Regions from separate parts of the Arthrobacter ginkgonis genome, predicted to be linked through region 1. Evidence: riboswitches for the same ligand, from Rfam matches in the RefSeq annotation. Region 1 holds a riboswitch; each other region holds the start of a gene.

What was found. Region 1 has a riboswitch for S-adenosylmethionine ahead of ABD912_RS04455 (ABC transporter substrate-binding protein). Riboswitches for the same ligand answer to the same signal wherever they lie in the genome.
Region 2: it holds a riboswitch for S-adenosylmethionine, as region 1 does, so the genes downstream of both, ABD912_RS02205 (LLM class flavin-dependent oxidoreductase) here and ABD912_RS04455 (ABC transporter substrate-binding protein) in region 1, are expected to answer to the same signal.
Region 3: it holds a riboswitch for S-adenosylmethionine, as region 1 does, so the genes downstream of both, sfnG (dimethylsulfone monooxygenase SfnG) here and ABD912_RS04455 (ABC transporter substrate-binding protein) in region 1, are expected to answer to the same signal.

What each region holds. Positions count from the first base shown of each region.
Region 1 is NZ_BAABEO010000008.1:418,953-430,322, reverse strand. Features, by position in the region: gene ABD912_RS04465 (flagellar biosynthesis protein FlhA) at 1-1,503, shown strand, start outside; gene ABD912_RS04460 (hypothetical protein) at 1,559-2,365, shown strand; SAM riboswitch class I at 2,560-2,650, shown strand; gene ABD912_RS04455 (ABC transporter substrate-binding protein) at 2,748-4,409, shown strand; gene ABD912_RS04450 (ABC transporter permease) at 4,415-5,374, shown strand; gene ABD912_RS04445 (ABC transporter permease) at 5,394-6,308, shown strand; gene ABD912_RS04440 (ABC transporter ATP-binding protein) at 6,334-8,016, shown strand; gene ABD912_RS04435 (acyl-CoA dehydrogenase family protein) at 8,047-9,315, shown strand; gene ABD912_RS04430 (LLM class flavin-dependent oxidoreductase) at 9,316-10,731, shown strand; gene ABD912_RS04425 (carbon storage regulator) at 10,751-11,002, shown strand; gene ABD912_RS04420 (PqqD family protein) at 11,022-11,315, opposite strand; gene ABD912_RS04415 (hypothetical protein) at 11,312-11,370, opposite strand, start outside.
Region 2 is NZ_BAABEO010000006.1:149,077-155,976, reverse strand. Features, by position in the region: gene ABD912_RS02220 (hypothetical protein) at 1-305, shown strand, start outside; gene ABD912_RS02215 (PucR family transcriptional regulator) at 347-1,489, opposite strand; gene ABD912_RS02210 (ArgE/DapE family deacylase) at 1,718-3,061, shown strand; gene ABD912_RS02205 (LLM class flavin-dependent oxidoreductase) at 3,171-4,586, opposite strand; SAM riboswitch class I at 4,708-4,796, opposite strand; gene ABD912_RS02200 (acyl-CoA dehydrogenase family protein) at 4,987-6,489, opposite strand; SAM riboswitch class I at 6,499-6,596, opposite strand.
Region 3 is NZ_BAABEO010000023.1:157,922-169,291, reverse strand. Features, by position in the region: gene ABD912_RS16970 (dihydrofolate reductase family protein) at 1-56, shown strand, start outside; gene ABD912_RS16965 (molybdopterin-dependent oxidoreductase) at 180-3,134, opposite strand; gene ABD912_RS16960 (XdhC family protein) at 3,242-4,222, opposite strand; gene allB (allantoinase AllB) at 4,224-5,741, opposite strand; gene pucL (factor-independent urate hydroxylase) at 5,741-6,712, opposite strand; gene uraH (hydroxyisourate hydrolase) at 6,716-7,045, opposite strand; gene ABD912_RS16940 (ABC transporter substrate-binding protein) at 7,365-8,450, shown strand; SAM riboswitch class I at 8,714-8,808, shown strand; gene sfnG (dimethylsulfone monooxygenase SfnG) at 8,941-10,137, shown strand; gene ABD912_RS16930 (methionine ABC transporter ATP-binding protein) at 10,441-11,370, shown strand, end outside.

The sequences.
Region 1 (11,370 bases):
TCCAAGTTCGTCAAGGGCGACGCGATCGCGGGTCTGGTCATCATCATCGTGAACCTGGTCGGCGGCGTGGCGATCGGCATGATCCAGAACGGGCTGGCGATCGGCGAGGCGCTGAACACCTACGCGCTGCTGACCATCGGCGACGGGCTGGTCACGCAGATTCCGGCCCTGCTGATGGCGGTGGCCACCGGCATGATCGTCACCCGCTCCGCGGCGGAGGAGGACATGGCCTCCTCCGCTTCCCGGCAGCTGACCCAGTCCAGCCGGGCGCTCTACATCGCGGCCGCCGGCGCCGCGGTCATGGGGATGATCCCGGGCATGCCGATCCTGGTGTTCCTCGGGGCCGCCGTGCTGCTGGTGGTGATGGCGCGCTCGGTCACCAAACGCGACGCTGCGGAGGCCCTCAGCGCCCAAACCGCGGCGGCCGAGGTCGCCGCCGCCCCCGCCCAGGACCCGGCCCGCGAACTCATGGAACAGATGCGCGTGCCGGCGCTGGAGGTGCTGCTGGCCACCGACCTGGTGGGCCTGGTCACCGGTGCCAGCGACGACCTGCTGGGCCGGGTGAAGTCGCTGCGCCGGAAGATGGCGCTGGAGATCGGCATGGTGATCCCGCCGGTGCGCACCCGCGACAGCGTGGAGCTGCCCCCGGGAACCTACTCGATCCGGGTGGCCGGCGTGGAGGCCGCCTCCGGCACGCTGCCGGCGGGCATGCTGCTGGCCCTGGGCGGCAACCTGGGCAACCTGCCCGGCACCGCCACAGTGGACCCGGTGTTCGGCCTGGACGGCAAGTGGGTGCCCACCGAGCTGCGCTACAGCGCCGAACTGGCCGGCTGCACGGTGATCGACCGGGTGTCGGTGCTGATGACGCACCTGTCCGACGTCGTCTCCCGCAACGCCGCGCGGCTGCTCTCCCGCGAGGACGTGCGCGCGCTCAACGAGGCGCTGAAGGAGGAGAGCCCGTCCGCGGTGGAGGAGCTGGTCCCGAACCTGCTCACCCTGGCCGAGGTCCAGCGGGTGCTCCAGGGCCTGCTCGCCGAGCAGGTCCCCATCAACGACCTCGCCCGCATCTACGAGGCGCTCACCCTGCGCGCCCGCGCCTCCACCGACCCGGAGCCGCTGGTGGAGTCCGCCCGCGCCGGGCTGGGCCCGGCGGTCGTGGCACCCTACGTGCGCGAGGGCGTGCTGACGGTCATCACGTTCGAGCCGCGGGCCGAACAGCTCATGCTGGAGGGGTTGCGCCCGGCCGACGCGGGCACCCAGATCCTGCTGGAGCCGCAGCGGCTGGACGCGCTGACCCAGTCGCTGCGGGTGGCCCTGGACCGCGCCGCGGCGGCGGACCGGCGGCCCGTGCTGGTGTGCGCGCCGGCGCTGCGCCCGGCGGTGCGCCGGCTGGTGCTGCCGCACGCCGATCTGCCCGTGCTCAACTACCAGGAAGCGACGGCCGCGGCCGCGCGCATCGACACCGTGGGGGTGGTGAACCTTGCAGACGCCATCAAGGTTTAGGGACAAGACGCTGGAGGGCGCCCGGAGGGCGGCGGCCGCGGCGCTGGGACCGGACATGCGCATCGTCTCGGCGGAGCGGATCACCCGCGGCGGACTCGGCGGGTTCTTCGCCAGCCGCTATTTCGAGGTCACCGCCGTGCCCGGCCCGGCGTCCTCGGCGGTCCTCGCGTCCCCGGTGGCCGGGGACCCTGCGGCGGATGTCCGGCTGCCTGGCCACATGCGCCCCGGTGGCCCGGTCAGCCCCGGCGCCCTGGCGGCCCTGCTGGACGCGGCCGACGCCGGGGACGGCGCGGTTTCCGGCGTCGTGCCGGATGGGGCGCCGGGCGGTGTGGCCGCCCCGCCGGTGTCTACCGTGGCCCCGGAGTTCGACCGCCTGCTGGCGGGCCTGGAGCGGGAAGTGGGCGGGTCCAAGCTGCCCGGCCCGGGGCAGATCCTGCTGCTGGCCGGCGTTCGCGATGATGCCTTGCGCGGGGCCAAGCTGCTGTCCAGGGCCACGGCGCTGGAGGGCGTGTGCACCTACGGGGTGCTGCGCACGGAGAACCTGCCGCGCTGGGGCGGAGAAGCGGCCAGCCTGCGCGCGCCGGGTCCCCTGGTGGTGGCGCTGGGGCTGGGCAGCCGCTGGGACGCGCTCGCTCAAAGCATGGTGGGCCGGGTGCCGGCGGATGCCATCTGGGCCGTGGTGGACGCCGGGCGCAAGCCGGAGGACACCCGGGCCTGGGTCGAGGGCCTGTGCGGGGCCGGACCGGTCGGCGGCATCGTGGTGGTGGGGGAGAAGGGCACGGCCACCCCGCACACCCCCGCCGAACTGGGCCTGCCGATCCTGCTGGCCGGCAACGGGGAACTCGCCCCCGGCCGGGACTAGGGCATTTAGGGGACCGAGGGCAAACGCGCTGCAGCGTGCGCGTCACAAGGCGTCCTATGACGCGTTTATGAACAATTGCGATGGCTCGCGGCCGGCATGTGTCCATTTGTTTCGCGGAAGCGGCCCCGCGCTTGGCCGCGTCGAAGATCCTGCAACAGACTTACTGGCGTCCGGAAGATTCCCGGGCCACCCACACACCATCCAGAGCGGCTGAGAGACCTGGCTCGATGACGTCGCAGCAACCACCCTTCGGGGAAGCGGTGCTAACGCCAGGACCGATGGAGATTGCCAAGCTCCCATGTCCCCGCCGGCCGGCCACGTGCCCGGCCGCGGTTCCCTGACGTGTCTTGGCGTTCCTCGGTCACGACCGAGAGGATCCGCCATGGAACCCACACAGCGCACACAGAACCGCCCGTCCCGGAAGGCGGAACGTAGCGTCCGCCTGCTCGCCCTGCTTGGGGTCGCTTCCCTCGCCCTGGCCGGCTGCTCCACCGGCACGGCCGGCCCCGCGGCCTCCGGAAGCGCGCCCGCCGGAGAGCCGGTCCAGGGCGGGACGTTCGTCTTCGCCGAGGTCACTCCCATCAACACCTGGCAGACCCAGGCGGCCCGCTTCTACGAGAAGGCCAACGTGCTCAACAGCGTGCTGGACCGGCTGACCTACTACGACGCGGAGCGCGGCGAACTGGTCGGATGGATCGCCAGCAAGTTCACCGCCAACGAGGCGCAGACCGAATTCACCTTCACCATCCGCGACGGGGTGACCTTCAGCGACGGGACGCCGCTGGACGCCGCGGCCGTCAAGGCCAACCTTGACGCGCTGGGCAACGGCATCGAGTCCGCCCAAATCCAGCCGAACGTGGACTTCTCCGCCTACAAGTCCTCCAAGGTGGTCGGCGACAACCAGGTCAAGGTGACGCTGGAGAGCCCGGACGCCAACTTCCTGCGCGCCACCTCGTCCGTCACCGCCGGCCTCGTTTCCCCGGCGACCCTCGAACTGGACAACGCCGGCCAGTCGGCGATCTCCAAGATCGTGGGCTCCGGTCCGTTCGTCTTCGAGTCCGAGAAGAAGGACGAGGAGGTCACCTTCGCGAAGCGGGCCGACTACGCCTGGGCCCCGGAGACCGCCGACAACCAGGGCGCTCCCTACCTGGACAAGCTCGTCGTGAAATACCTCCCGGAGGTCGCCCACCGCGCCGGAGCCATCCAGTCCGGCCAGGTGGACCTGGTCCGCGGGCTCCAGCCGGCCGATGAAGCGGCCGTCGAAGGCAGCGGGGACCAGGTGCTGCCCGCCAAGGGCATCGACCTCACCGCCAACATGGCAGCCGTGCGCATCGGCAGCGGCAAGCTGGAGGACGCCAAGGTGCGCCAGGCCCTGCAGTCCGGCATCGACCGCCAGTCCATCAAGGACACCGTGCTCTCCGACAGCTACACCATGGCCGGCTCGGTGCTGAACCACGCGGCTGTTGGCTTCGTCGACCTGTCCGAGGAGCTCGCCTACGATCCGGAGCGGTCCAAGCAGCTGCTGGACGAGGCAGGCTGGACCGCGGGCGCCGACGGCGTCCGCGAGAAGGACGGGAAGAAGCTCGAGGTCACGGTGACCTCGTCCAACAACTCCGTGGTGATCAAGCCGGCCTTCGAGCTGATCGAGCAGCAGTGGCGCGAGATCGGCGTCAAGCTCGTCAACCGGGCCGCCGACAACACCTTCCTCGCCACCGCGATGATCGACCCCAACATCGAGTTCTTCGGCACGCGCCAGTTTGCCTACGGCGGCCTCGGCCCGGTCTTCGGCCCGGCGACCAACACCCAGACGCTGAACGCCGACACCGAGCTGAATGCCCTGTTCAAGAAGGAGCGCTCCGCCACCTCGGAGGAGGAGCACCTCGAACTCGTCGCCGAGGAGCAGCGCCAGCTCGTGGTCGACCAGGCCCTGTCGCTGGTGCTGTGGGACGAGGTCCAGGTCTACGGCGGCAACGCGGACGCCCACGTCGAGTTCACCTCGGGCACCGCGCCCATCTTCCAGGGCGCCTGGAAGACCGGGGAGTAACCCTCATGGCCGCCTACATCGCACGGCGCGTCGGGCAGGCGCTCCTGGTCGTCTGGCTCGCCTACACGCTGGTCTTCCTGGCCGTGCAGCTGCTGCCGAACGATCCGGTAACGATCTTCCTGTCCGCGGATGCGGCCGCAGACCCGGCGACGATCGCGGCGATGAAGGCGCAGTATGGCTACGACCAGCCCCTGATCGTGCAGTACCTGGCCCAGCTCGCCGGGCTGCCGCGCGGGGACGTCGGCTACTCGCTGGCATCGGGGCAGCCGGTGGCCGAGCGCATCGGCTCGGTCATCGGCTCCACCCTGGCCCTCGCGGCCAGCGCCTTCGTGGCCGCCGTGGTCCTGGCCGTGGCCCTGGCCGCGGCCGCGACCCTGGCCCGACAGGGCTGGCTGAAGCGCCTCATCCTCAACCTGCCGCCGCTGTTCGCCGCGGTGCCGGTGTTCTGGCTGGGCCTGGTTCTGCTGCAGGTGCTGTCCATCCAGCTGGGCGTCATGTCGCTCTTCCCGGACGGCTCGTTCGCCTCGCTGGCGGTTCCCGTCCTGGTGTTGGCGGTCCACGTCTCGGCCCCGATCGCCCAGGTGCTGCTCAAGAGCCTCGACCACGTGTACGCGCAGCCGTTCATCGACGTGCTGCGGGCCAAGGGCGCGTCGCCGGCCTGGATCTTCTACCGGCACGCGTTGAAGAACGCCGCGGCCCCGGCGATGACCATTAGCGGCATCACCGTTGGCACCCTGCTGGCCGGATCGGTCATCACCGAGACCGTGTTCGCGCGGTCGGGGCTCGGTCAGGTGGTGCTCCAGGCAGTCACTGCCCAGGACGTGCCGCTGGTCCAGGGCCTGGTCCTGCTGACCGCTACGGCGTTCGTCGCGGTCAACCTGATGGTCGACCTCGTCTACCCTCTGCTCGATCCGCGGATCCTGAAGAGCGGCATCCACGGCGCACCGCGCGCCCTGGCCGCCTGAAACCGAACGGAGCTGACCCATGAGCGTCATTCTCGACGAATCCGCGGCTCTGCCGACCGCCGCGCCGGCCGCCGCCACCCCCGCAGGGCAGGCCGGCGTTCCGGGCCTGGGGAGCCCGGGCAAGACCCGCGCGTCGATCCTGCGTTCCCCTTGGCTGTGGCTCACGGCGCTGCCGCTGCTGCTGGTCGTGGGTTGGGCCCTGCTGCCGGGGGCCTTCACCGGCTACGACCCGACGCTGGGCGTGCCCAGCGAGAAGTTCCAGGGGCCCAACGCCACCCATTGGTTCGGAACCGACCACCTGGGCCGCGACGTCTATGCCCGCGTCGTCCACGGGACCTCGCAGACCATGCTCACCGCCGGCCTCGCCGTCCTGATCGGGCTCGTGGCCGGCACGGGGCTGGGACTGCTGGCCGCCACCGCCGGGCGTGTGGCCGACGCGGCGACCATGCGGCTGGTGGACGTCCTGCTCGCGGTCCCCGGCTTCCTGGTCTCGCTGATCATCGTGACGGCCTTCGCGCCGGGGCCCATCTCGCTGGGCGTCGGCGTCGGAATCGCCTCGATCGCCTCGTTCGCCCGCGTGGTCCGGTCCGAGGTCCTGCGCGTACGGAGCCTGGACTACGTCGAGGCGGCCTTCCTCAACGGCGGAACCTACCTCTCGGTGGTCCGGAAGCACATCCTGCCCAACGCCTGCGGGCCGGTCCTGGCCCTTCTGGCCGTGGACCTGGGGGCCGCCATCCTGGCAATTTCCGGACTCGGCTTCCTCGGCTTCGGCTCCCCGCCGCCGACGCCGGAATGGGGGCTGCTCATCGCCGAAGGCCGGCAGTACCTCGCCACCGCCTGGTGGCTGACCAGCCTCCCCGGCCTGGTGATCGTCGCCGCCGTCGTGCTGCTGGCCGGGCTCGGCCGGCAACTCCAGAAACTCTTCCGCATCTAGCCTTCCGTTCCATCAGGAGCCCACCATGACCGCCACACCCGCCTCCGGCACCCCCTCCGGGGCCAGTGCCCTGCCCGCGGCCAGCGCCCTCCTCGAGGTGAAGGGCCTGACCATCCGCTACGGCCGGTCCGACGACGCCGTCGTCGCCGCCGACGCGCTGGACCTGACCCTCAAGCCCGGGGAGATCGTCGCCCTCGTGGGCGAATCCGGTTCCGGGAAGTCCACGCTGGCCAAGGCGATCATCGGCCTGCTGCCGGAGAGTGCGCAGATCCCTTCCGGCGCGATCCGCTTCGAGGGCAAGGACCTGCTGGCCCTCAGCGAAAGGCAGTACGAGCAGGTCCGCGGCCGCAGCATCGGCATGGTGCCGCAGGATCCCGGCGCCTCGCTGGACCCGGTGAAGACCATCGAGTCGCAGGTCGCCGAGACGTTCCGGCTGCACCCCGACGGGCGGCGGCGCTCCCGGGCCGAACTGCGCGAGGAAGTGGTCCGGCTGCTTGAACTCGTGGGCATCGACCGCCCCCGCGAGCGGCTGAAGCAGTACCCCCATGAACTCTCGGGCGGCTTGAAGCAGCGCGTCCTGATCGCCATCGCGTTCAGCCTCGGCCCGCGGCTGCTGATCGCCGACGAACCGACGTCCGCGCTGGACGTCACCGTGCAGCGTACGGTGCTGGAGGTGTTCGGGCGGCTGGCCCGGGACCACGGGACCGCGGTGGTCTTCGTGACGCACGATCTCGCCGTGGCCACCGATCTGGCCGACCGGATCGTGGTCATGCAGTCCGGGCGGATCCGCGAGGACCGGCCGGTCGCCGACATCCTCGCCGCGCCCGATCACCCCTACACCGTGGAACTGCTGGCCGAAGCCGCCCCGGCGGTCCCGGCCGCCCCGGCGCAGGACGCCGCCCCGGTGGCGGAGAACGCCCCGGTGCCCGCCATCGAGGCCGTCGGGCTGACCAAGGCCTTCGGCCGCGGCGCCGCGGAACACCTCGCCGTCGACGGGGTCTCCTTTGCGGTGCGCCCCGGAACCACCTTCGCGCTGGTGGGGGAGTCCGGCTCCGGGAAGTCCACCACGGCCCGGATGGTCATGCGGCTGCTTGACGCCGACGCCGGCCAGGTCCGCATCGCCGGCGAGGACGTCACCGCGGTGCGCGGCGCCGCCAAGCGCGAGCTGTGGCGGAGCCTGCAGCTGGTCTACCAGAACCCCGACTCCGCCCTGGATCCCCGGCTGGACATCACGGACATCGTCGCCGAACCGCTGGTGAACTACCGGATCGGTTCGCGAGCCGCCCGCCGCGCCCGCGTCGCCGAGCTGCTGGAGCAGGTCAACCTGCCCTCCCGGCTCGCCGGCCTGCGTCCCAGGGAACTGTCCGGGGGCCAGCGGCAGCGCGTCGCGATCGCGCGCGCCCTCGCCCTCGGTGCACGGACCCTGGTCCTTGACGAGGCGCTCTCCGCCCTCGACGTGCTCACCCAAGCGCAGGTCCTCGAGCTGCTCGAGGACCTGCAGAGCCGGCTGGGCCTGTCCTACCTGTTCATCTCCCACGACCTGCACGTGGTGGAGCGCATCTCCCACGACGTCGGCGTCATGCGCCGGGGCAAGCTCGTGGAAACCGGACCCACCGACAGGGTGTTCGCGAACCCGCAAAGCGAGTACACCTCGCTGTTGCTCGAATCGAACCCCGGCCACCGACTGCGCGAACTCGCAGCCCGCTAGCCCCACCGACCAGCCCAGGAAAGGCAGGCCATGACCTCCACCCCCATTCGGGAACTCAGCGACGAGGCACGCTACGCCCGGCTCGCGGCCCGCTTCCGGCCCGTCTTCGGGCGCATCGCCGAAGGCGCGTTCGAGCGGGAGGCCAAGAGGATCCTGCCCTTCGAGCAGGTGGCCTGGCTCAAGGAGGCGGGCTTCACGGCGCTGCGGGTCCCCGCCGAACACGGCGGCGAGGCGGTGAGCCACGAGCACCTCTTCCGGCTGCTGGTCGAACTGGCCGAGGCCGACTCCAACGTCTCGCACCTGCTGCGCTCGCACTTCTCCTTCGTCGAGACCATCGCCCTGCAGCCGCGCGACTTCCGGGACCGCTGGTTCCCGCGCGTGCTGGGCGGCGAGATCTTCGGCAACGCCGCCACCGAGCGCTCCGGCAACGCGCTGGGTACCACCCGGACCAAGCTCAGCCTGGAGGGCGGCCGCTGGCTGCTGAAGGGCGAGAAGTTCTACACCACCGGCAGCATCTTCGCCGACTGGGTGGTGGTGATGGCCAGCACCGAGGGCGTCGAGGGCCGCCAGTACGCGCTGGTGCCCGTGGAGGACCCGGCCGTGACGATCGTCGACGACTGGGACGGCTTCGGCCAGCCGCTCACCGGAACCGGGACGGCGGTGTTCGACGACGTCGTGGTCGACGCGGCGGACATCATCCAGCGCAAGGTCTCCAGCACCCTGGAGCCCGCCTTCTTCCAGCTGGCGCTGCTCTCGGTCCTGGCGGGCATCGGACGCGCGGCGCTGCACGACGCCTCCACGCTGGTCCGGGACCGCACCCGCACCTTCAACACCGGGTCCGGGGCCCTGTTCCGCGACGATCCGCTGATTCAGGAGCGGGTCGGCCAGATCGCGGCCGGCGTCTACGCCGCCGAGGCCATCGTCGTGGCCGCGGCCCGCGACCTCGACGCCGCCGTCGACCCGGACCTGGGGCTGGACGCCACCGCCGCCTTCCTCCGCGCGGAGCTCGGCGTGCAGAGCGCCCACGTGACTGTCCCGCAGCTGGTGCTCGACGCCGCCGGCGCGCTGTTCGACGTCACCGGGGCCTCCTCCACCTCCCGCGGCAAGGCGTTGGACCGGCACTGGCGCAACGCGCGCACCGTGGCCACCCACAACCCGGTGGTGTTCAAGGCCCGCGCGGTCGGCGACTACCACGTCAACGGGACCATTCCGCAGGGCCTGAACAGCATCGGCGACGCCCCCGCGGCACCCGCCCACGCCGCGGGCGCCGACAACTCCGCAACGAACGAGGTGCGCTAGATGGGAACCTTCGACACCCGGCCGCGCCTGCTGCTCAGCGCGTTCCTGATGAACACCTCCAGCCACATCCTCGGCGGCCAATGGCGCCACCCGGAGGCGCAGCAGCACCGCTTCCACGAGCTGTCGCTGTGGACCGACCTCGCCCGCCAACTCGAGGACGCGAAGTTCGACGCGATGTTCTTCGCCGACGTGGTGGGCCTCTACGGCGACCACGAGGGCGGCTGGGCCTCCCTGGTGCGCAAGGGCATGCAGGTTCCCTCACACGATCCGCTGGTGCTGCTGTCCGCGCTCTCGGCCACCACGAGGGACATCGGGCTGGCGATGACGAGCTCGATCATCCAGTCGGAGCCCTACCAGCTGGCCCGCCAGCTCTCCACCCTGGACCACATCTCCGGCGGCCGGGTCGCGTGGAACGTCGTCACCAGCGTGCTGGAGAACTCGCACCGCAACTTCGGCGCGGAAGGGCTGACCGCCCATGATGACCGCTACGACTGGGCGGACGAGTACATGGAGGCCGCCTACAAGCTGTGGGAGGGCTCCTGGGAGGACGGCGCCGTGCTCGCCGACAAGCAGGGCGGGATCTTTGCCGACCCGGCCAAGGTCAACAAGATCCACCACCGCGGCAAGCGCTACTCCATCGAGGGCCCGCACCTGGCGATCCCCAGCCCGCAGCGCACGCCGTTCCTCTTCCAAGCCGGCAGCTCCACCCGTGGACGGTCCTTCGCGGCCGCCAACGCCGAGGCCACGTTCCTGTTCGCGCCACACACCGACTACGTCCGCAAGCAGGTGGGCCAGCTGCGCGCCCTGGAGTCGGAGGCCGGGCGCTCGCCGGGCGACGTCAAGGTCTTTGCCGGACTGTCCTTCGTGATCGGCAGCACCGAGGAGGAGGTGCGTCGCAAGGAGGCCGAATACGACGAGTACCTGGACCCGCACGCGATCATCGCCCACATCGGCGGCGGCATCGGCGTCGACCTGGGTGGACTCGATTTGGATACGCCGCTGGGCGAGCTGGAGACCGAGGGTGCGCGCGGCGTGCTGGAGGCCGCGATCGCCGCAGTGCCCGGCGGGAAGCCCACGATCGGGGACCTGGCCCGCTACCGGGCCAAGGCCCAGCAGATCGCCGGCACGCCGGAGCAGATCGTCGACGAGCTCGAACGCTGGCAGGACGCCGGCATGGACGGCGTCAACGTGATGAACCAGATCCTCCCGGGGTCCTACACCGACTTCATCGACGGTGTGCTTCCGGAGTTGCGCCGCCGCGGCTTGGCGCAGACCGAGTACGCGCCGGGCACGCTGCGGGAGAAGGTCTTCGTCCGGGGGCCGCTACTGGAGGCCAGCCACCCCGCGGCCCGGTACCGCGGGGCGTTCACGGAGCACTCCGCCGCGGCCACCGAGCGGGAAACCGCCCAGGCATAGCGGGCGGTAGACTCGGACGATGCTTGTTCTCACCCGCAAGGCCGGCGAACAGATCGCACTCGGGCCTGACATCGTCGTGAAGGTCGTCGAGGTGCGCGGCGACGTGGTGAAGCTCGGCATCGAGGCCCCTCCGGGCGTCCGGATCCAGCGCCAGGAGGTGCTCGACGCCGTCGCTGCCGCCAACTCGGAGGCCGCGTCCTCCGCCGCCCCCGACCTGTCCGCGCTGCGTGCCCTCGTGGCGGCCGCCGAGCGCGGGAAACCGAAGGCCTGAGCCCGGCCCCGGGCCCGCCTCAGTCCGTGCGGGCCAGGCCCTGGGTGCGCAGCGATTCGAGGAACCCGCCGACCTGGTCCGCGATCTCCGACGCCGGCATCCCGTAGTCGGCGGCGACACGATCGGCCACCTCCGCCGCGGTGCCCGGTTCCGCCAGGGCGCGCCAGATTCCTGCCGCGGAGTCGGCCAGCACCACGGGCTGGCTGCCGTCCAGGTCCAGGTCCAGGACGGCGAAGCGCCCGCCTCCCTCCGATTCGGCCACGGCGAGGTTCTCCGATTTCCGCCACACGGGCCGGCCGATTTCGCGGCTCATACGGCCACCGCCAGGATCCCGCGCTGGACCAGGGCCTCCAGGTGCTCGGCCAGCA
Region 2 (6,900 bases), on a different contig from region 1:
GGCACTACCGCCACTGGCGCCCCTCCCCCGCGGAGGTCCGCATCCTGGAAGGCCAGCCCTGCGCCGTATGGACCGCCCCGGACGGGACCGCGGTCTCCGGCCTGCTCACCGGCGACGCCGCACCCCCGGGCAGCACGATCACCATCTACCACCAGGACCCGGACTGGCACGTCTGGCTCACCCACGAGCCCCCGGACCGCTCGCGCCCCATCCGCACCGCTGGGTGGGTGCTGCTCGCCGTTGCGGTGTTGGCCAACGTCGTGGGCCTGGCCGCCGCCCTCATGCCCCATCCTCCCGTGACCTAAACCGCGCCAACCTGGTCCGCGCCAACCCAGTCCTCGCCAACCTAGTCCGCGCCGGGCGGCGCATCGGCGGCGACTGCCAACTGGATCAGGGCCGCCTGCCGCGGCACGGCGGGATCGAGGCCGGTGAGCTGCGTGAAGCGGCGCAACCGGTTCAGCACGGTGTTGCGGTGGCAGTAAAGCGCGGCTGCGGTGTCGGTGACGGACCCGTTCCCGGCGAACACCCGCACGGCTTCCAGGAGATTCTCCCGGTCGTGCCGGGCCAGGCCCTCGAGCGGGGCCAGCCGTTCGCGGGCAAAGGATTCGGCCACCGGTCCCAGCCGGAGCGCCATCAGCCGGTCCCAGGAGCGGTCGAGGGTCGCGGCCGCGGCCGCCGATTCGACCAGCCGTCCCAGCTCGCAGGCCACGGTCCACATCGCCGGCAGCTGGTCCACTCCGCGGGCCGGCGGCGAGATGCCCGCGGGCATGGCCGCAAGCGCCGCCACCAGCTTCGGATCGAGCCCGGCCGAGGCGTCGATGATGCAGAACTCGATGCCGTCCAGGGTGTCCAGCGGCGTGCCGGGCAGGTGCTCGGTCATCAGGTCACGGAAGCGCCGGGCGTGGTCGGGGCACCCGGCGGCCACCACGAAGGTCCCGTCGATCCGCAGTCCCAGCGCGTCGGCGGCCTCGGCGCGAAGCCGGGCGTCGCCGGTGCCGGCCAGCAGGTGCCGCAGGAGGAAGGCGCGCTCCAGTTCCACCTCGCGGTTGGTCCGGGCCACCTCGTCCATGTAGCCGGCATGGACGTTGACGGTGTGTGTCTCCACGGTTTCCCAGATGGCCACCACTTCGGCGGAGAACTCCGCCCTGTCCGCGTCGTCCACGTAGGCGCCCATCGCCTCCCACAGGAAGCGGAAATCCATCCGGACCGCGCGCAGGAGCGAATCCAGCGGCACGCCTTGGGTCGCACGGCGCCTGCCCACCTCCGCGGACACCCGCGCCAGTTCCTCGGCGGTCGACTCTCCGGCGATCAGCCGGAACACCGTGCCCAGCATCTGCCGGGCCGTCCGGTACAGCTCCTCGTCCCCGACCACCGTGGTGAGGTAGCCCGGCAGGCGCCGAACCTCGGCCACGTACCGCTGCGAGATGGCGTCCAGGTCGGCCAGGCAGAGCAGCGCCACGCGCCGGCTCATCGCGTCCGGATTGTGCATCCACACATCCTATGGCCCGCATCGGCTGCGTTCATCGATTGCCGGGGCGGTCCTGGACCCTCGAAAATTGACGGAGACCCGGCGGCCGGTTGGCCCGCCGTCGACCTATCCACCCCGCCGTCGGCCTATCCGAGCTGCCCCGCCCGCTTGGTCCCCGGTGGAGATTCACACAGCGCGGGGCGCCCCGCGACCTCCACTCCGGCCCGGAAACCCCCAAGGAAAGACACCATGCCCCTGGACCCCCGTCACGCCCGCGCGATCCTCGACGCCGTCGACGCGAACTTCGACGCCCAACTCGCCTTCACCCAGGACCTGGTCCGCCACCCGTCCCTGCGCAACCAGGAATCCTCGGCGCAGGACTTCCTCTACGAAGCGATGGCCGCCCGGCGGCTGGAGATGGACCGCTGGGAGCTCGATCCCGCGGACCTCGCCACGTACCCCGGCGCCGGCGCGGTCGCCGTCCCCTACACGGACATGACCAACGTCGTGGGAACCTACACCCCGGCCCTCGAAGACCTGGAGCGGGAAGAGGGGCGCTCGCTGATCCTCAACGGCCACGTCGACGTGGTCCCGGAGGGCCCCCTTGCGGAGTGGAGCCGGTCCCCGTGGGACGCGGCCATCGTCGACGGCTGGCTCTACGGGCGCGGCAGCGGCGACATGAAGGCCGGGCTCGCGGCCAACCTCTTCGCCTTCGACGCCGTCCTCGCGGCGGGGCTGGTCCCCCAGGGCAGGATCCACTTCCAGTCCGTGGTGGAGGAGGAATGCACGGGCAACGGGTCGCTGGCGGCCCTGCAGCGCGGCTACACCGCCGATGCCGTGATCATCCCGGAGCCGGAGGAGAACATGCTGGTCCGCGCCAATGTCGGGGTGATCTGGTTCAAGGTCCGCGTCCGGGGCAACCCCACCCACCCGCGGGAAATGACCAAGGGCTTCAACGCCATCGATGCGGCGCACACCGTCATGGCACGGCTGCGCGAGCTGGAGCGGGCCTGGAACGCGGAGAAGTCCTCCCACCGGTACTTCGAGGACCTGGAGCACCCCATCAACTTCAACCTCGGCGGCATCCAGGGAGGGGACTGGCCCTCCAGCGTGCCGGCGTGGTGCGAGCTGGACGTGCGGATCGCCCTGTACCCGGGCATGGGCGCCGACGAGGCCTGGGGCCACATCCAGGAGTGCCTCGGGCGGATCGACCAAGACGAGTTGGGCAACCCGATTTCCACCGCGGCCACCCGCACCGGGTTCTACTCGGAGGGCTACGTGCTGGAGGAGGGAAGCGACGCGGAGGAGGTCCTGCGCACGTCCCACCGGGCCGCCTTCGGCGAGGAACTGCAGACATTCACCACCCCCGGGTACCTCGACGGCCGCGTGTTCGCGCTCTACGCGGGCATCCCGGCGCTGGTGTACGGGCCGGTGTCCGAGGCCATCCACGGCTACGACGAGCGGGTCGAGCTCGAATCCGTGCGCCGGGTGACCAAGTCGATCGCCCTGTTCATCGCCGAATGGTGTGGCGTCGCCGAGCAGGCGCAGTTGGCCGGGGCCACTTCCGCGGGCCACGGCGAAGCCGGCCTCTGATCCCGGCACCGCCTGGGACCGGTGCCATACGGGCCGGAAACGTACGACGGCGGCACTGTACCTTCCGCGCGGAAGGTGCAGTGCCGCCGTCGTACCGGTGGGTTTTCCGCTACTGCCCGGTGACGGCCGGCTGCAGGCGGAAGGCCGCACCGCGGTGGGCCTCGGGAAGCTTGTCGCCCTTGCCGAACAGCTTGTGGCGCAGCGTGCCCTCGACGTATTCGGTCGGGTAGGCGCCGAGCTTCTGCAGTTCGGGGACGATGAACTCGACGATGTCCTCGAAGGTGCCCGGGGTGATCGCGTAGGCCAGGTTGAAGCCGTCGACGTCGGTCTCCTCGACCCAGTCGATGAGCTCGCGGGCCACCTCTTCGGCCGAGCCGACGGTGATCGGGCCGAAGCCGCCGACGCCGACCCACTCGGCTAGCTGGCGCACGGTCCACGGCTTGCCCTCATCGCCGGAGGCCTTCTGGAAGGTGGCGACGGAGGACTGGATGGCGTTGGACTTCACGTCGCCGATGGGCTCGTCCGGGTTGAAGGTGGACAGGTCAACGCCCATCCAGCCGGAGATCAGCGCCAGCGCGCCCTGGATGTCCGCGTAGGACTTGTACTCCTCGAACTTGGCCCGGGCGGTGGCGTTGTCGGCACCGGTCACCACGGTCTGCATCGTGTAGATGCGGATGTCGTAGCGGCCGCGGCCGGCGGCCTCCGCGGCGTCGCGGATCCTGGCCACGGTCTCCTTCAGCAGCTCCTTGGTGGGGCAGGTGACGAAGACGGCCTCGGCGTTCGTGGCGGCGAACTTCATGCCGCGCGGGGAGGCGCCGGCCTGGAAGATCACCGGGGTGCGCTGCGGGCTCGGCTCCGTGATGGCGATGCCCGGGACCTTGAAGTACTTGCCCTCGTGGTTGATCTCGTGGACCTTGGACTGGTCGGTGAAGACGCCGGACTCCACGTCCCGGACCACGGCGTCGTCCTCCCACGAGCCCTCGAGGAGCTTGTAGACGACCTCCAGGTACTCGTCGGCATGGTTGTAGCGCTCGTCGTGCTCCATCTGGTCTTCCTGGCCCATGTTGCGCGCGGCGGAGGGCAGGTAGCCGGTGACGACGTTCCAGCCGACGCGGCCGTTGGTCAGGTGGTCCAGCGTGGCCAGCCGGCGGGAGAACGGGTAGGGGTGCTCGTAGGCGGTGCCGGCGGTGACGCCGAAGCCAAGGTGCTCGGTGACGGCCGCCATGGCGGAGACCAGCATGAACGGGTCGTTGACCGGGACCTGGGCGGCGGTGCGGAGCGGAACCTCGTTGGTGCCGCCGAAGACGTCGTAGGTGCCCAGCACGTCGGCGATGAAGAGACCATCGAAGAGGCCCTTTTCCAGCACCTTGGCCAGGTGCGTCCAGTAGCCGATGGTGTTGTAGTCCGCGGACTTGTCCTGCGGATGGCGCCAGAGGCCCGGGGACTGGTGGCCCACGCAGTTCATGTCGAAGGCGTTGAAGCGGACGTGGCGGCGCTGCGGGACCTCGGGGCTGTTCCCTGTCACGGTGGTTCCTTCCGAAAGTGGCGGGCAATCCGTGGAGCCTGCACCGTCACGCACCTGCGGCCCGTCGGGCGCACGCGGGTGCGCGTGTCCGGTGTTTCCGGGGCTCAGGTGAATCGGGGATTCTCCATCGGTTCTGGCATTAGCACCGTCCCCGAAGGGTGGTTGCTGCGACGTCGACAAGCCAGGTCTCTCGGCCGCTCTGGATGGGTGCCGCCGGAAAACCGGACCGGCAACTCCATCCATGGAACCGCACTTCCTTCGACGCCTCAACCCGCGGGCGACTCATGGCGAAACAATTGGCCCGGTACGGGCGTGTCGCCTTCCGTTTATTCAAGGAGCCATCCCGCAAAGCGCGGGGCAGCAGGGTCCCTGCAAGAGAGCGGCCAGGGGTCCCCGCGCGCTAGGCCTGGGCGGCGTCCCCGACGGCGTCGAACTTGCGCGGGGCGGCCCCGTTGACCTCGTAGTCCCCGACGATCCGGGCCTTGTACATGGCCGGGTTGTGGGTGGCGACCGTGCGGGCGTTGCGCCAGTGCCGGTCCAGGTTGCACCCGCGGGCGGTCGAGGAGGCCCCGAGTCCGTCGAAGAGTTTGGTCGCCGCGGCCAGGACGATCGGCTGCACCGCCGCCTGCGCGCGGTTCGCGGCCAGTTCGCAGACCGCGTACTGCTCGGCGGGGGTCAGTCCGGGGGCGGCGATCACCGACTCGAGTTCCGCCACCGCGGCCAGGACCACGGCGTCCACGGTGAACGCCGACGCGGAGATCTCCCCCACCAGCTGCAGCACCTGCGGATCGTGGCGCGGGGACGCCCCGGTGCCGGTGCTGAAGGCGCGGGTGCGCTGCTGGACCGCGTTGCGGGCGTCGGCGAGCACCGCGCGGGAAATCCCGGCCTGCACGGCCAGCAGCACCAGCTGGAACACCGCCGATTCCGGGTGCACCACCAGGTCGGAGGGGGTCAGCAGGGTGTCCACCGGCACGTCGCGGAAGGTGGTGGAGCCGGTGCCGGTCAGCTGCTGCCCGAAGCCGTCCCAGTCGTCGAAGATCCGCACCCCCGAGTGCTGGGTGGGCACGACGGCGATGTGCCGGCCGGCCACGCCGGGCAGTTCCGCGGCCACGGCCACCCAGTCCGCGAAGATCGTCCCCGTGCAGTAGTACTTCTCCCCCGAGACCAGCCAGCCGCCGTCGCGCTCGCGCAGCACCGTGTTCAGCCGGCCCAGCGCGTTGCCGCCGCGTTCCGTGTAGGCGTTGCCGACCAGCTGCCCGGAGACGAAGCGGTCGAACCAGCGGCGGCGCTCCGCGCCGTCCTCCAGCAGCAGGATGGACTCGACGAAGCCGACGTGGGAGCGCAGCAGGTGGGCCACCTGCGAATCCGCCTCGGCCAGCTCGATCAGCAGCCGGAAGGTGTCGCTGAGCGAGGCCCCGTAGCCGCCGTCCGTGGCGGGCACGCGCACGGCGCCGAAGCGGACCTGGTTCAGCCAGGCGACCGGCTCGTACGGCAGGACGCGGCCGGCGTCGCGCTCGCGCGCGCCCTCGGCGATGCGCGCAAAAACGGGACGGAAGACCTCGGCGAGCTCGTCGTAGCCGCCGTCCGCGGGCACGCCGGGGGTGATCTTGATCAGGTGGCGGGGCGGAAGCGGGGCGCGGTGGGCGTCCAGGTCCACGGCGTCGAGGTCGGCGGCACCCAGGTCTCCCCCGTCCACGTGCACCGCGTCGAAGCTGGTGGCGTCGAAGCCCGTGGCATCGAAACTTCCCGCGTCGAAGGCGTCCTTGGCAAACCGGGTGGCGTCGTCATGGACCGCGTTGGGCTGGATCGCCTGGGTGGGGGCAGCAGGGGCCGGGGTTGCCTTGGCGCGGGCTCCATTGACTTGGATCCCATTGACACGGGCAGAGGCGGACGACAGGGACACGAGAATCACACTCCATCGGTTCTGGCGTGAGCACCTTCCGCCCGGATGCCGGGAAGGGGTTGCTGCGGCGTCATGGAGCCAGATCTCTCGGCCGCTCTGGATGGTTATGCACCATTGTTGTCACACGGATCCACGTCACGCCAAGTCCCCCCGCGTCACACCGCGTCACGTGCGGATCGAATTTTCTTTTATGCGGAGCCTTCTTTGGGGCTTCCGGCGCGGGAATCGGTGCCGGAAGTCCCGATTGTGGCCAAGAAATTTCACTCGTTTGCCTTCTCGGCCCCGGGAACCGCTCACCCCCGCGGGCCGTCCCGCGGCGTTTCACCAAAGCCAACCGCCCCCCCTCCTGCGTTTCGCCAAGGGTTGTTGCTGGGTTTGGGGCCAAAACCCAGCAACAACCCTTGGCGAAAC
Region 3 (11,370 bases), on a different contig from region 1:
ACGACCGGGCCGGCGAGCCGGTCACCGGCATCGACATCTCGCAACAGCTGCAGTAAGCGAGCGCCGATCCGGGCAATCTCCCGCCAGGCCCCACAATTCCGGATAACACCAGCACAAACGCGTCAGGATTCGGGTGGGGACCCGCACTTACGCGTCACTTTTCCGCGCGGCGAGGGCATTCAGGACGGCGGCTCGGCGGCATCCCGAAGGGCCAGGTAGATGCGGTCGCGGGACATGGGGAGCCGTGGCAGGCGCACGCCCACCGCGTCGCGGATCGCGTTGGCCAGGGCCGGGGCGACGGGGTTGTAGGGGCTTTCGCTCATCGATTTGGCACCCAGCGGCCCCAACCGGTCCGTGGTGGAGGCGAAGTAGACCTCGGTACGCGGCACGTCCGCGAAGGTGGGGATGTGGTACTGGCGGAGGATGTCGGAGACCACCGCTCCGGCGTCGTCCAGCACCACTTCCTCGTACAGCGCCGAGCCGAGCGCTTGGGCCACCCCGCCCTCCACCTGCCCGCGGCACTGCAGCGGATTGATGACGAACCCGGCGTCGGCGGCCTGCACGCTTTGCAGGATGCGCAGCTCCCCGGTGGCCCGGTTCACGGCCACGCGGAAGCCCTGCACGTTGAACGCGACCGAGCGCGGGGTGCCGGCCCAGTGCCCGTGCGCCTCCAGCGCGATCCCGCGTCCGGCGGCCGCGGCGGCGAGCTGCGCCCAGGTCAGGTCCGCGCCGGCGCACCGGACGCCGTCGGGCCCCAACTGCGGGGCGGACACGTGCGGAACGGCCCCGCCGGCCATCTCCGAGGCCAGCGCCGCGATCTTCCCCGCCAGGCCTGTGGCGGCGATGAGCACCGCACGCCCGGCCACCATGGTTCCCGCGGAACCGTAGGCGCCGGTGTCGTGGGCCACCAGGTCGGTGTCCGACTGCAGGATCCGCACCCGGCCCGCGGTGGTGCCCAGCGCGGTGGCGGCGATCTGGGCGTGGACGGTGGTGGTGCCGTTGCCGAACTCGGCGGTGCCGACCTTCACCACGTACGTGCCGTCGGGCAGCAGGGACACCGTTGCGTCCCCGAAGTGCCCGTTGGGCGGGACCGAGTCGATCATGGACAGCGCCGTGCCGGTGCCGACCGCCCAGTCGCCCTCCAACCAGTCGCCCTCCGGATTCTCCTCCCCGAAGGGGACCGGCATCCGCGCCTCGCGCTCGGCCCCGCGCTCGAGCGCGCCCGCCACCAGGTCCAGGCACTGGTCCAGCCCGTAGCTGCCGAATTCGACGTCGGCGGCCGGCACCGGGTTGGTGGAGATCATCGGATCGCCTTCGCGGACGGCGTTGATCCGCCGGAACTCCAGCGGGTCCAGGCCCAGCCGGCGGGCCAGTTCGTCCATCGCGGATTCGATGGCGAACACGCTCTGGCTTAGCCCGTAGCCGCGGAACGCCCCCGACGGAACGGTGGTGGTGTAGACGGCGCGGGCATCGACCTTCTTGTTGGGGCAGTTGTAGACGGCGATGCACTCGCCGGTGCCGTGGAACATCACGCCGGGGCCGTGGTTGCCGTAGGCGCCGGTGTTGGAGAGCAGGTCCAGTTCGATGCCGGTCAGGCGCCCGTCGGCGGTGGCGCCCACGCGCACCCGCATCCGCATCGGGTGGCGGACCGAGGTGGAGGTGAACTGCTCGGTGCGTGTGTGCTCGAGCTGCACGGGCCGGCCCAGCCGCAGCACGGCCAGCGCGACGATGTCCTCGGTGAACACCTCCTGCTTGCCGCCGAACCCGCCCCCCACCCGCGGGGCGAGGACGCGCACCGCGTCCTCCCCCAGCCCGAAGAGCCGGCACAGCGTGCGCCGGGCCAGGAACGGGACCTGGGTGCTGGAGCGCACCACCAGCCGCCCGGCCGCGTCGATCCAGCCGGTGGCGGCATGGGTTTCGAGGCTGGTGTGCTGGACGCGCTGGGTGTGGAAGGTGCCCTCGTAGACGACGGCGGCGTCCGCGAATCCGGCCTCGACGTCGCCGACGTGGCTGTGCAGCTCGGCGACCAGGTTGCGGACGGGGTCGGCAATGCCGGCAGCCCTGCCGTCCTTGTCCCCGTGCAGGGCCGGGGCGTGCATCGCCGTTTCGGGGTCCAGCACCGGTTCGAGGATCCCGTAGGTGACCCGGACGGCGCGGACGCCCGCCTCGGCGGCGGCCACCGAGGTGGCGACGACGGCGGCCACGCGCTGGCCAACGAAGCGCACCGTGTCTTCCAGCAGCCTGGTGTCCTGCGGGTCGTCGGCGACGAGTTCGTGCTGGGCGGTGGAATAGAGCAGGTCCGGCACGTCCGCGTGGGTGAACACGGCGACGACGCCATCCACGGCGAGGGCCGCCGCGGTGTCGATCCCGAGGATCCGGGCATGGGCGTGGGGCGAGCGCAGCAGCTTCATGTGCAGCAGGCCCGGGATGCGCCCGGGCAGTTCCTCCGCCGGGGTGCAGCGGGAGTCCGTGCCGTGGGAGTTCGCGCCGGCGGTGTCCGCGTCAGCGGTGGGGGCCTCCACGGGCTGCGCGCCGGGGGCGGGGAGCGGGATGTCGCCCTGCAGCAGGTCCAGCGCGTAGCGTTCCTGGCCGGTCACGATGCGCCGGGCGGCGGGGGCCGCGGCGTTGGATCCGGCCCGGCCGCCGGGCTCCACATGGATGGGGTCGGCGTGGATGGAGCCGGTGCGGGTGGCCCCGCAGATCGAGTCGGCGATGGAGCGGTAGCCGGTGCAGCGGCAGAGGTTGCCCTTGAGGTTCCGGGGCAGGTCCTGCCGCTGTTCCTCGGTGAAGGTGGCCGCCGTCATGACCATGCCGGCGGTGCAGAAGCCGCACTGGAAGCCTTGGGCGGCCATGAACCGCTCCTGCATCGGGTGCAGTCCCGACCCGTTCCGCTCCGGGCCGCACCCCTGCGCGGCCGCCAGGCCCTCGATGGTGGTGACCTCGCGGCCCTCGGCGCGCAGGGCCGGGTAGATGCAGCTGTGCACGGGGACACCGTCGACGTGGACGGTGCAGGCTCCGCAGTCGCCGCCGTCGCAGCCCTTTTTGACCCCGGTGTTGCCGGCCTCGCGCAGGAAGGTGCGCAGGCACTGGCCGGGGCGGGGTTCGGCGGCCACGCTCGCCCCGTTGACGGTCATGCCCGCGTAGTCGGATCCGCTGCCCGGGTCTCCGGCGGTTGGGGTGCCCGGGGTTGGAGTGCCAGGTGCCTGGGTGCCCGTGGTTCGGGAACCGGTGATTTCGGTGCTCACGCTGCCTCCGTGCTGTCTTCCGGTGAAAGGGTGTCCGCGGGTGCAAGGTCGCGGCACCGCGGGGTACCGGTGGCGTCCGGGTCGTGGATGGGCCCGCCGGTGGCGGCCAGGGACCGCACCGCGGCCGCGCCGGCGGACCCAGCGCCGAGGCGTCCGGTGCGGGCGGCGATGATTTCCGCGGCGATGGACACGGCCACCTCCGCCGGACTCAGGGCCCCGAGGTCCAGCCCGATCGGCGAGCGCAGGCGGGCCAGCGTTTCGGCGGGCATGCCGCGGACGGTGAGCGCGGCGGCGCGCTGGTCGTGGGTGCGCCGCGAGCCCATGGCGCCGATGTAGGCGACGGGCAGGGAGAGGGCGAGTTCGATCAGCGGGAGGTCGAACTTCGCGTCGTGGGTCAGCACGCACAGCACGGTGCGTTCGTCGATCCGGCCGGCGGCGTGTTCGGCGGCGAGGTACTCGTGCGGCCAGGCGAGGACGACGTCGTCCGCCTCCGGGAAGCGTTCGGGCGTGGTGAAGGCGGCGCGGGCGTCGCACAGCGTGGTCCGGTAGCCCAGCAGCGCCCCCTGGCGCACCAGCGCGGCGGCGAAGTCGTTGGAGCCGAACGCCAGCAGGCGCGGCGCGGCGCGGTCGGCGGGTCCGCCGAGAGCCAGAAGCGCCTGCTCCTCGGACTCCACCCTGCGGATGAGGACCTCCAGTTCCCCGCCGCAGGTCAGTCCGGCGGCGAACGCGTCGTCGTCGCTGTATCCGTAGGTGGCGCGCCGTTCCCGCCCGTCCTGGAGGGTGTCCAGGCAGGCCAGCAGGACCTCGCCCTCCACGCAGCCGCCGCTGAGGGAGCCGACGACCCTCCCGTCCGGGCCCACCGCCATGGACGTGCCGACGGGGCGGGGCGTCGATCCTCCGGTGCGGGTGATGGTCGCGACCGCGAACGGCGTCCCGGCGGCAAGCCATGGCCGGCAGGCTGCTGGCAGGTCCCCCATCTCAGGCCCCGCCCTCGCCCGCGGCGGTGCCGGCCCCCGGTCCCGCGCCCGCGGAGGCCAGGCCGGCGCTGGCGGAGGCGGCACCGCGGGGAAGGGCCCAGCCCGGTCCCCCGGCGCGCACCGCCCCCGGCCCGGCCAGGAAGCCGCCGGTCACGGCCAGGCCGGCCTTCGTGCCGGCGTCGCCGCCCGCCGCGGAGGGTGCTCCCCCATCCGGCCCGAAGAGCATGCGGCCGCGCAGCATGGTGCCGGTGACCGCCCCGGTGATCTCCATCCCGTGGTAGGCGGAGAGCGGGTTGCGGTGCGCCAGGGCGTCGGCGCTGACGGTGTGCGGCAGTGTGGGGTCGTAGAAGACCAGGTCGGCGTCGCGGCCGGCCTCGATCGCGCCCTTGGCGCCGAGCCCGGCCAGCGCGGCGGGGGCCGCGGACATCCAGCGGCTGACCGCCTCCAGCCCGATCCCCCGCGTCCTGGCCTGGTGCGCGACGGCGGCGAAGCCCACCTGCAGCCCGGAGATCCCGCCCCAGGCCTGCTGCAGGTCCGGGGCGCCGCGGTACTTCTCCGCGGCGGTGGAGGGCGAGTGGTCGCTGACGATGCAGTCGATCAGCCCCTCCCGCAGCCCCTGCCAGAGCGCGTCCCGGTTGCCGGCGTCGCGGATCGGCGGGCAGCACTTGAACTCGGGGGCGCCGTCGGGGATCGCCTCGGCGTCGAAGCAGAGGTAGTGCGGGCAGGTCTCCACGGTCAGCGGCAGCCCCTCCGCCTTCGCCGCGGAGATCGTCTCCAGCGCCCGGGCGCTGGAGAGGTGCAGGATGTGGGTGCGGCAGCCGGTCTCCCGCACGGCGTCGATAAGCCCGGCGATCGCCGCCAGTTCGGCGGCGTCCGGGCGGGAGAGCACGAAGTCCGTGTACGCGGCGGAGGCCCGGGCGGGGGCCGCGGCGATGGTGCGGGCGTCCTCTGCGTGCACGATCACCAGCCCGCCGAAGGACGCGACCTCGCGCATGGCCTCCCGCAGCTGGGCCGGGTCCACGGGCGGGAACTCGGGCACGCCGGAGTCCAGCAGGAAGCACTTGAATCCGAACACGCCGGCTTCCCACAGCGGGCGCAGGCTGGCCGTGTTGCCTGGAACGATTCCGCCCCAGAAGCCGGTGTCCACGCGCAGCTTGCCCGCAGCGGCGTCCCGCTTGGCGTGCAGGTTTTCCACCGTGGTGGTCGGCGGGATGCTGTTCAGCGGCATGTCCACCACGGTGGTGGTGCCCCCGAGCGCGGCGGCGGTGGTCGCCGAGGCGAAGCCCTCCCACTGCGTGCGGCCCGGCTCGTTGATGTGCACGTGGGTGTCCACGTTGCCGGGCAGTACCAGCGTGGAGGCGGGCACGACGACGTCGGCCGGTGCCGCCGTCGTACCCGGAAGGGGCGCCGCCCCAAGGCGGCGGACCGCGGCGATGCGGCCGCCGTCGATCTCCAGTTCGGCCGGGACGAAGGCGCCCTCGACCAGGACGTTCGCGGCGGCGATGCGGATGGCGGACATCAGCAGAATCCCCCCAGGAATTCCCACGCGGCCGGGGCCTCGGCTTGGCCGGCGCGGGTGACGGTGGTGTTCATGAGCCCGTAGGGGCGGTCCCCGGCGATGAAGACCTCGTTGGGGTTCTCCAGGCCGAACGGGGACAGGTCGGCGAGGTAGTGGTGCTTGTTGGGCATCACGAAACGGATCTCGGCCAACTGCGGCAGCTCGTTCAGGATCCGCTCGCCGATGGCGAAGATGGTCTGCTGCAGGGACAGGGAGTGGGTGTCGGCGAAGGTCTCCAGCAGCAGCGCCTTCACCGCGGCGAAGGTGGCGTCGTAGTCCACGGCCGGGGCGGGTTCGCCGGCGGGGGCCGGAACGTAGCGCCAGCGGGCGGTGACGGAGGTGGCGAGGATGCGGTCGGTGGTTTCCGGAAGGGTCGTGTACTTGTCCCGCGGGAACCCGGTGAACTCGCTGCCGGTGGACTTGAGGACCACCAGGTCCTTGAGCCCGGCGACGATGTGCTCCACGCCGTCCTCGATGGTCACCGCTGCGGTGCGGACCTCCTGGCCGGTGCGCACGAAGGAGTGGTCGTGCGCACTGCCGCCGGCGGTGATGCGTTCCCAGCCGAACTGCTCGGCGTCCCACCGGCCGCCCGCGGCCCACGGCACGGTCCCGACGAAGTGGCGGCCCAGGGTCAGCAGGAATTCCTCGGCGGTGGCGCTCCAGCGTTCCTTGGCGAACGCGTAGATGGTGTTCTTTTGGGTGTCGGTGGCCAGCACGTGGGCGTTGTCGCCGGTGCGATAGCAGTCCGCGTAGTCCCCCCGCAGCAGCGAGGTCACGTTCAGGTCGGTGATCGCATGGCGCGGGGTGTCCCGCTCGATGCGCACCAGGCGCACCTCGGCCTTGCCATACTGATTGGCGCCAAGCACCACGGACCCGGAGGCGATGGTGGTGTCCTTCTGCATGATGCCGGCCCCGTCCAAGATCTTTTCCATGGTCTAGCTCCCCCGGTAGGTCGAATAGGCGAACGGGCTCAGCAGCAGCGGCACGTGGTAGTGCGCGGCGTCGTCGACGGTGAACGCGACGGCAACCTCCGGGAAGAACGCGTCCGTCCCGCGGGCCGCAAACCAGGCGCCGGTGTCGAAGACCAGCCGGTAGGCGCCGGGGGCCAGCACGGCCGGGCCGAGATCGGCGGCCCTGCCGTCGGCATCCGTGACGGCGGCGGCGAGGCGGTCGCCCGCGCGCGTCTGGAGCACGACGGCGACGCCTTCCGCAGGTGCGCCGGTTGCGTTGTCCAGCACGTGCGTGCTGACAAGGCTGGTGGTCATGGTCGGTCCTTCCATGGTGCGGGCCGGGCGGTCGGCCCGGCCGGACGTGCGGGTTGCCGCAACCGTCCTGGGGCCACGTTACGGAGCGCATGAAGGCGTGCCGTTTCGGCCGCGTAAAACTTTTGTTTCATGACCCTCGGCCTGCGCCTCGCCCCGCGCCCGCGAGGCTTCCCGGCCCCATGAGCCGCGCGGCACGGATTCCAGTTAACGCGTCAGTAACGCCTCCCATCTTCGGATGAAACAACCGGTTCGTAGCGTCGGCAGGGTAGTCCCGGATCCTCCGTCCCCGGGCTTCCATCCAACTCGCAAAGGACCAAGCATGAAGGTTTCGTCCCGTGTCACCACCCGCCGTTCCACGCTGCGCCTCTCGCTGGCCTCCGCCGGCACGGCGGCCGTTCTTGCCCTGACCGCCTGCGGTGGCGGCTCGCCCGCAACCACGTCAAGCCCCGCCGCCGGTTCCGCGGCCGCGGACCTCGGGACGCTGGACATGAACCTGTCCTGGATCAAGAACGCCGAGTTCGCCGGCGAGTACTTCGCCGACGCAAAGGGCTACTTCGCGGACGCTGGCTTCAGCAAGGTCAACCTGGTCGCCGGCGGTCCCGGCGGCACCTCCACCGAAACCGTGGTGCTCGCCGGAGGCGCCCTGGTGGGCACCTCCAGCCCGCTCGGGGTGGCTCCCGTGATCCAGGAGGACGACGCCCCGCTGAAGATCATCGGCACCAAGTACCAGAAGAATCCGTTCACGGTCACCTCGCTGGCCGACAATCCGATCAAGACCCCCCAGGACCTGGTGGGCAAGAAGATCGGCGTGCAGGCCGGCGTCAACGAGACCCTGTTCGAGGCCCTGCTGGAGGTCAACGGCATCGAGAAGTCCAGCCTGACGGTCATTCCGGTCCAGTACGACCCGCAGCCGCTGGTCAACGGCGAGGTGGACGGCTTCTTCGCCTACATCACCAACGAATCCCTCACCCTGGAGCTCGACGGCCATGACGTCGAAAACCTTCCGCTGGCGGACAACGGCCTGCCGTTCATGGCCGAATCGCTGGTCACCACCGAGGAGAACATCGAGACCCGGCGCGAGGCGCTGAAGGGTTTCCTGGTCGCGATGATCAAGGGCTGGAAGGACGCCGTGGCCGACCCCGAGGAGTCCGCCCGGCTGGCCGTCGAGGAGTACGGGTCCGACCTGGGCCTGGAAATGCAGAAGGAGGTCCGCCAGGCCGAGGAGCAGAACAAGCTCGTCTCCACCGCGGACACCGAGGCCAACGGCCTGATGACGATGTCGGACAAGCTCATGGCGGACAACGTGGAAATCCTCAAGCTGGCCGGCTACGACCTCACGGTCGAGGACCTCTTCGACACCTCCCTGCTGGAGGAGGTCTACGCGGAGCACCCGGACCTCAAGTAGTCCCGGAAGGTAGCAAAATCCCGGGGGCGCACTACGCGAGGCAACCACAGCAAGGGGGGACGACGGCGAGCCGTCGTCCCCCCTTGCGCGTGCCGGCCGGGGCGCGGAACGGAGCCAAGGCTAGGGCTACAGATGTCGATCGCTCAGGACAACACCTGTCGATAAACTCTGGCAACAGCTGTCGATTGTTCGATGAACTCCATATTTCGTAGCATTTGAAAAAAGATTCTTTGATGATTACGCCCTTTGTGCCCATACTGGAACGACCATCCCGAGCGGCTGAGAGATCTGGTTCTTTGACGCCGCAGCAACCTTCCGGACTCCGCCGGAAAGGTGCTACCGCCAGAAACGATGGAGAAAGCGCAAGCTTTTCTTCGGCCGTGGTGGCCCCGGATTCCCCCCGGTGCCGCGGCCCGCCGTTGTCCGGGATTCCCTGCACCCCGCCGCACTGCCCCACGCCGTCCGGCGCCGTCCCCCAAGGAATTCGAACATGAGCACCAACACCCCCGTGTCCGCCGCGGCCGACCTGCAGACGCCGCTGAAGTTCGCCTACTGGGTCCCCAACGTCTCCGGGGGCCTGGTGGTCTCCACCATCGAGCAGCGCACCAGCTGGGACTTCGACTACAACAAGAAGCTGGCCCGCATCGCGGAGGACGCCGGGTTCGAGTACGCGCTCTCCCAGACCCGCTACGCCGCGTCCTACGGCGCGGACAAGCAGCACGAGGCGACCGCGTTCACCCTGGGCCTGCTGGGGGCGACCGAGCGGCTGAAGGTCATCGCGGCGGTCCACCCGGGCATGTGGCACCCCGGGGTGCTCGCCAAGTGGCTGATCACCGCCGACCACATCTCCAACGGCCGCGCCGCCGTGAACATCGTCTCCGGCTGGCTGAAGGACGAATTCACCAACTTCGGCCTGCCCTGGCTGGAGCACGACGAACGCTACGTGCGCACCGAGGAGTTCATCACCGTCCTGCGCGGTCTGCTCACCGAAAAGGACTTCTCCTTCCACGGCAGCCACTACGACATCTCCGACTTCACCCTCTCCCCCGCCCCGCTGGACATCCCGGGCCGGGCGCACCCGGAGATCTTCTTCGGCGGAAACTCCACGGCCGCGCAGGCCGCGGCCGGACGCACGGCCGACTGGTACTTCTCCAACGGCCGCGACCTGGAGGGCTTCAAGGGCAACATCTCCGGCGTGCTGGCCGCCGCCTCCTCCGGGGCCCGCACCGCGCCCGCCAAGCCCCGCTTCGGGATCAACGGGTTCGTGATCGCCCGCGACACCGAGGCCGAGGCCACCGAAACCCTGCGCGAGATCATCGCCAAGGCCCACCGACCCGCCGTCGAGGGCTTCGCCGCCGCCGTGAAGGAGGCCGGCCAGTCCACGAAGGACGGCAAGGGCATGTGGGAGGACTCCACCTTCGAGGACCTCATCCAGTACAACGACGGGTTCCGCACCGGCCTGATCGGCACCCCCGAACAGATCGCCGAACGCATCATCGAGTTCAAGAAGATCGGCGTGAACCTGCTCCTGACCGCCTACCTCCACTTCCAGGAGGAGGTCGCCGCCTTCGGCCGCGACGTGCTGCCGATCGTTCGCGAACTGGAGGCGGACCTGGCCCGCAAGAACGGCACCGAGCTCAACACCGACCTGCTCCCGGCCACCAGCCTGGAAGGGTCCCCCGCCTAGCGCGCGGGGCAGACCCTTTCGTGTCGACTTCGTCGCCACGCAGGGACCCGGCTGCCCCGCGCTTTGCGGGGGAACGGCCCTTTCGTATCGACTTCGTCGCCACGCAGGGACCCGGCTGCCCCGCGCTTTGCGGGGGAACGGCCCTTTCGTATCGACTTCGTCGCCACGCAGGGACCCAACTGCCCCGCGCTTAGCGGCCCTGCCCGCAGTTCGCTTCCCCGCACCGCCCTGCCCTGTGCTGCCCATCTCTAGGGGCCGCCGGGCCGGGATCCCCCGTGCAGTCCACTTCCGGAAAGCATCCCCATGATCAGTCTCAAGCAACTCACGAAGGTCTACGGCCGCGGCCCCGACGCCGTCACGGTCCTGGACCACCTCGATGTCGACGTCGCCAGCGGCGAGATCCTCGCCGTCGTCGGGCCCTCCGGGGCCGGCAAGAGCACGCTCGCCCAGTGCATCAACCTCCTTGAGCGGCCCACCTCCGGGCAGGTGATCGTCAACGGCGAGGACCTCAGCGGCCTGCCCGAGCACAGGCTCCGCGTCGCCCGCCGCCGCATCGGCACCGTCTTCCAGTCCGCGAGCCTGCTCTCCCGCCGCACCGCGGCGGAGAACGTGGCGCTGCCGCTGGAATACCTCGGCGTCACCCCGGCGGAAACCAAGGCGCGCGTGGCCGAGCTGCTGGAGCGCGTCGGCCTGTCCCACCGCGCCAACCACTACCCGTTCGAACTCTCCGGCGGGCAGCGCCAGCGCGTCGGCATCGCCCGCGCGCTGGCGCTGCGTCCCTCCGTGCTGCTCTCCGACGAGGCCACCTCCGGACTCGACCCGGAAACCACCCGCTCGGTGGTGTCGCTGCTGCGCCAGCTGCGCGACGACCTGGACCTCGCCGTCGTCTTCATCACCCACGAGATGGACACCGTCCTGCATGTGGCCGATTCCGCGGCCCGGCTGGACCGGGGCCGGATCATCGAGCAGGGCCGGCTGGTGGACCTGCTGACCGACCACGACTCCGCGCTGGGCCGCGCCCTGCAGCCGCAGCTGAGCCCGGCCGAGCCCGGAACCGGTTCGCGAGCCTGGTACGTCACCTACGATTCACGCACCGTCCCCGCCGACTGGCTCCAGCGGGTCTCGGCGGACCTGGGCGAGCCCGCGGCCCTGCTCGCTGCCACCATCCAGAACATCGACGGCACCAGCACCGGCAACGCGACGGTCGGCCTCGCGGCCGCCGACGCGGCCCGC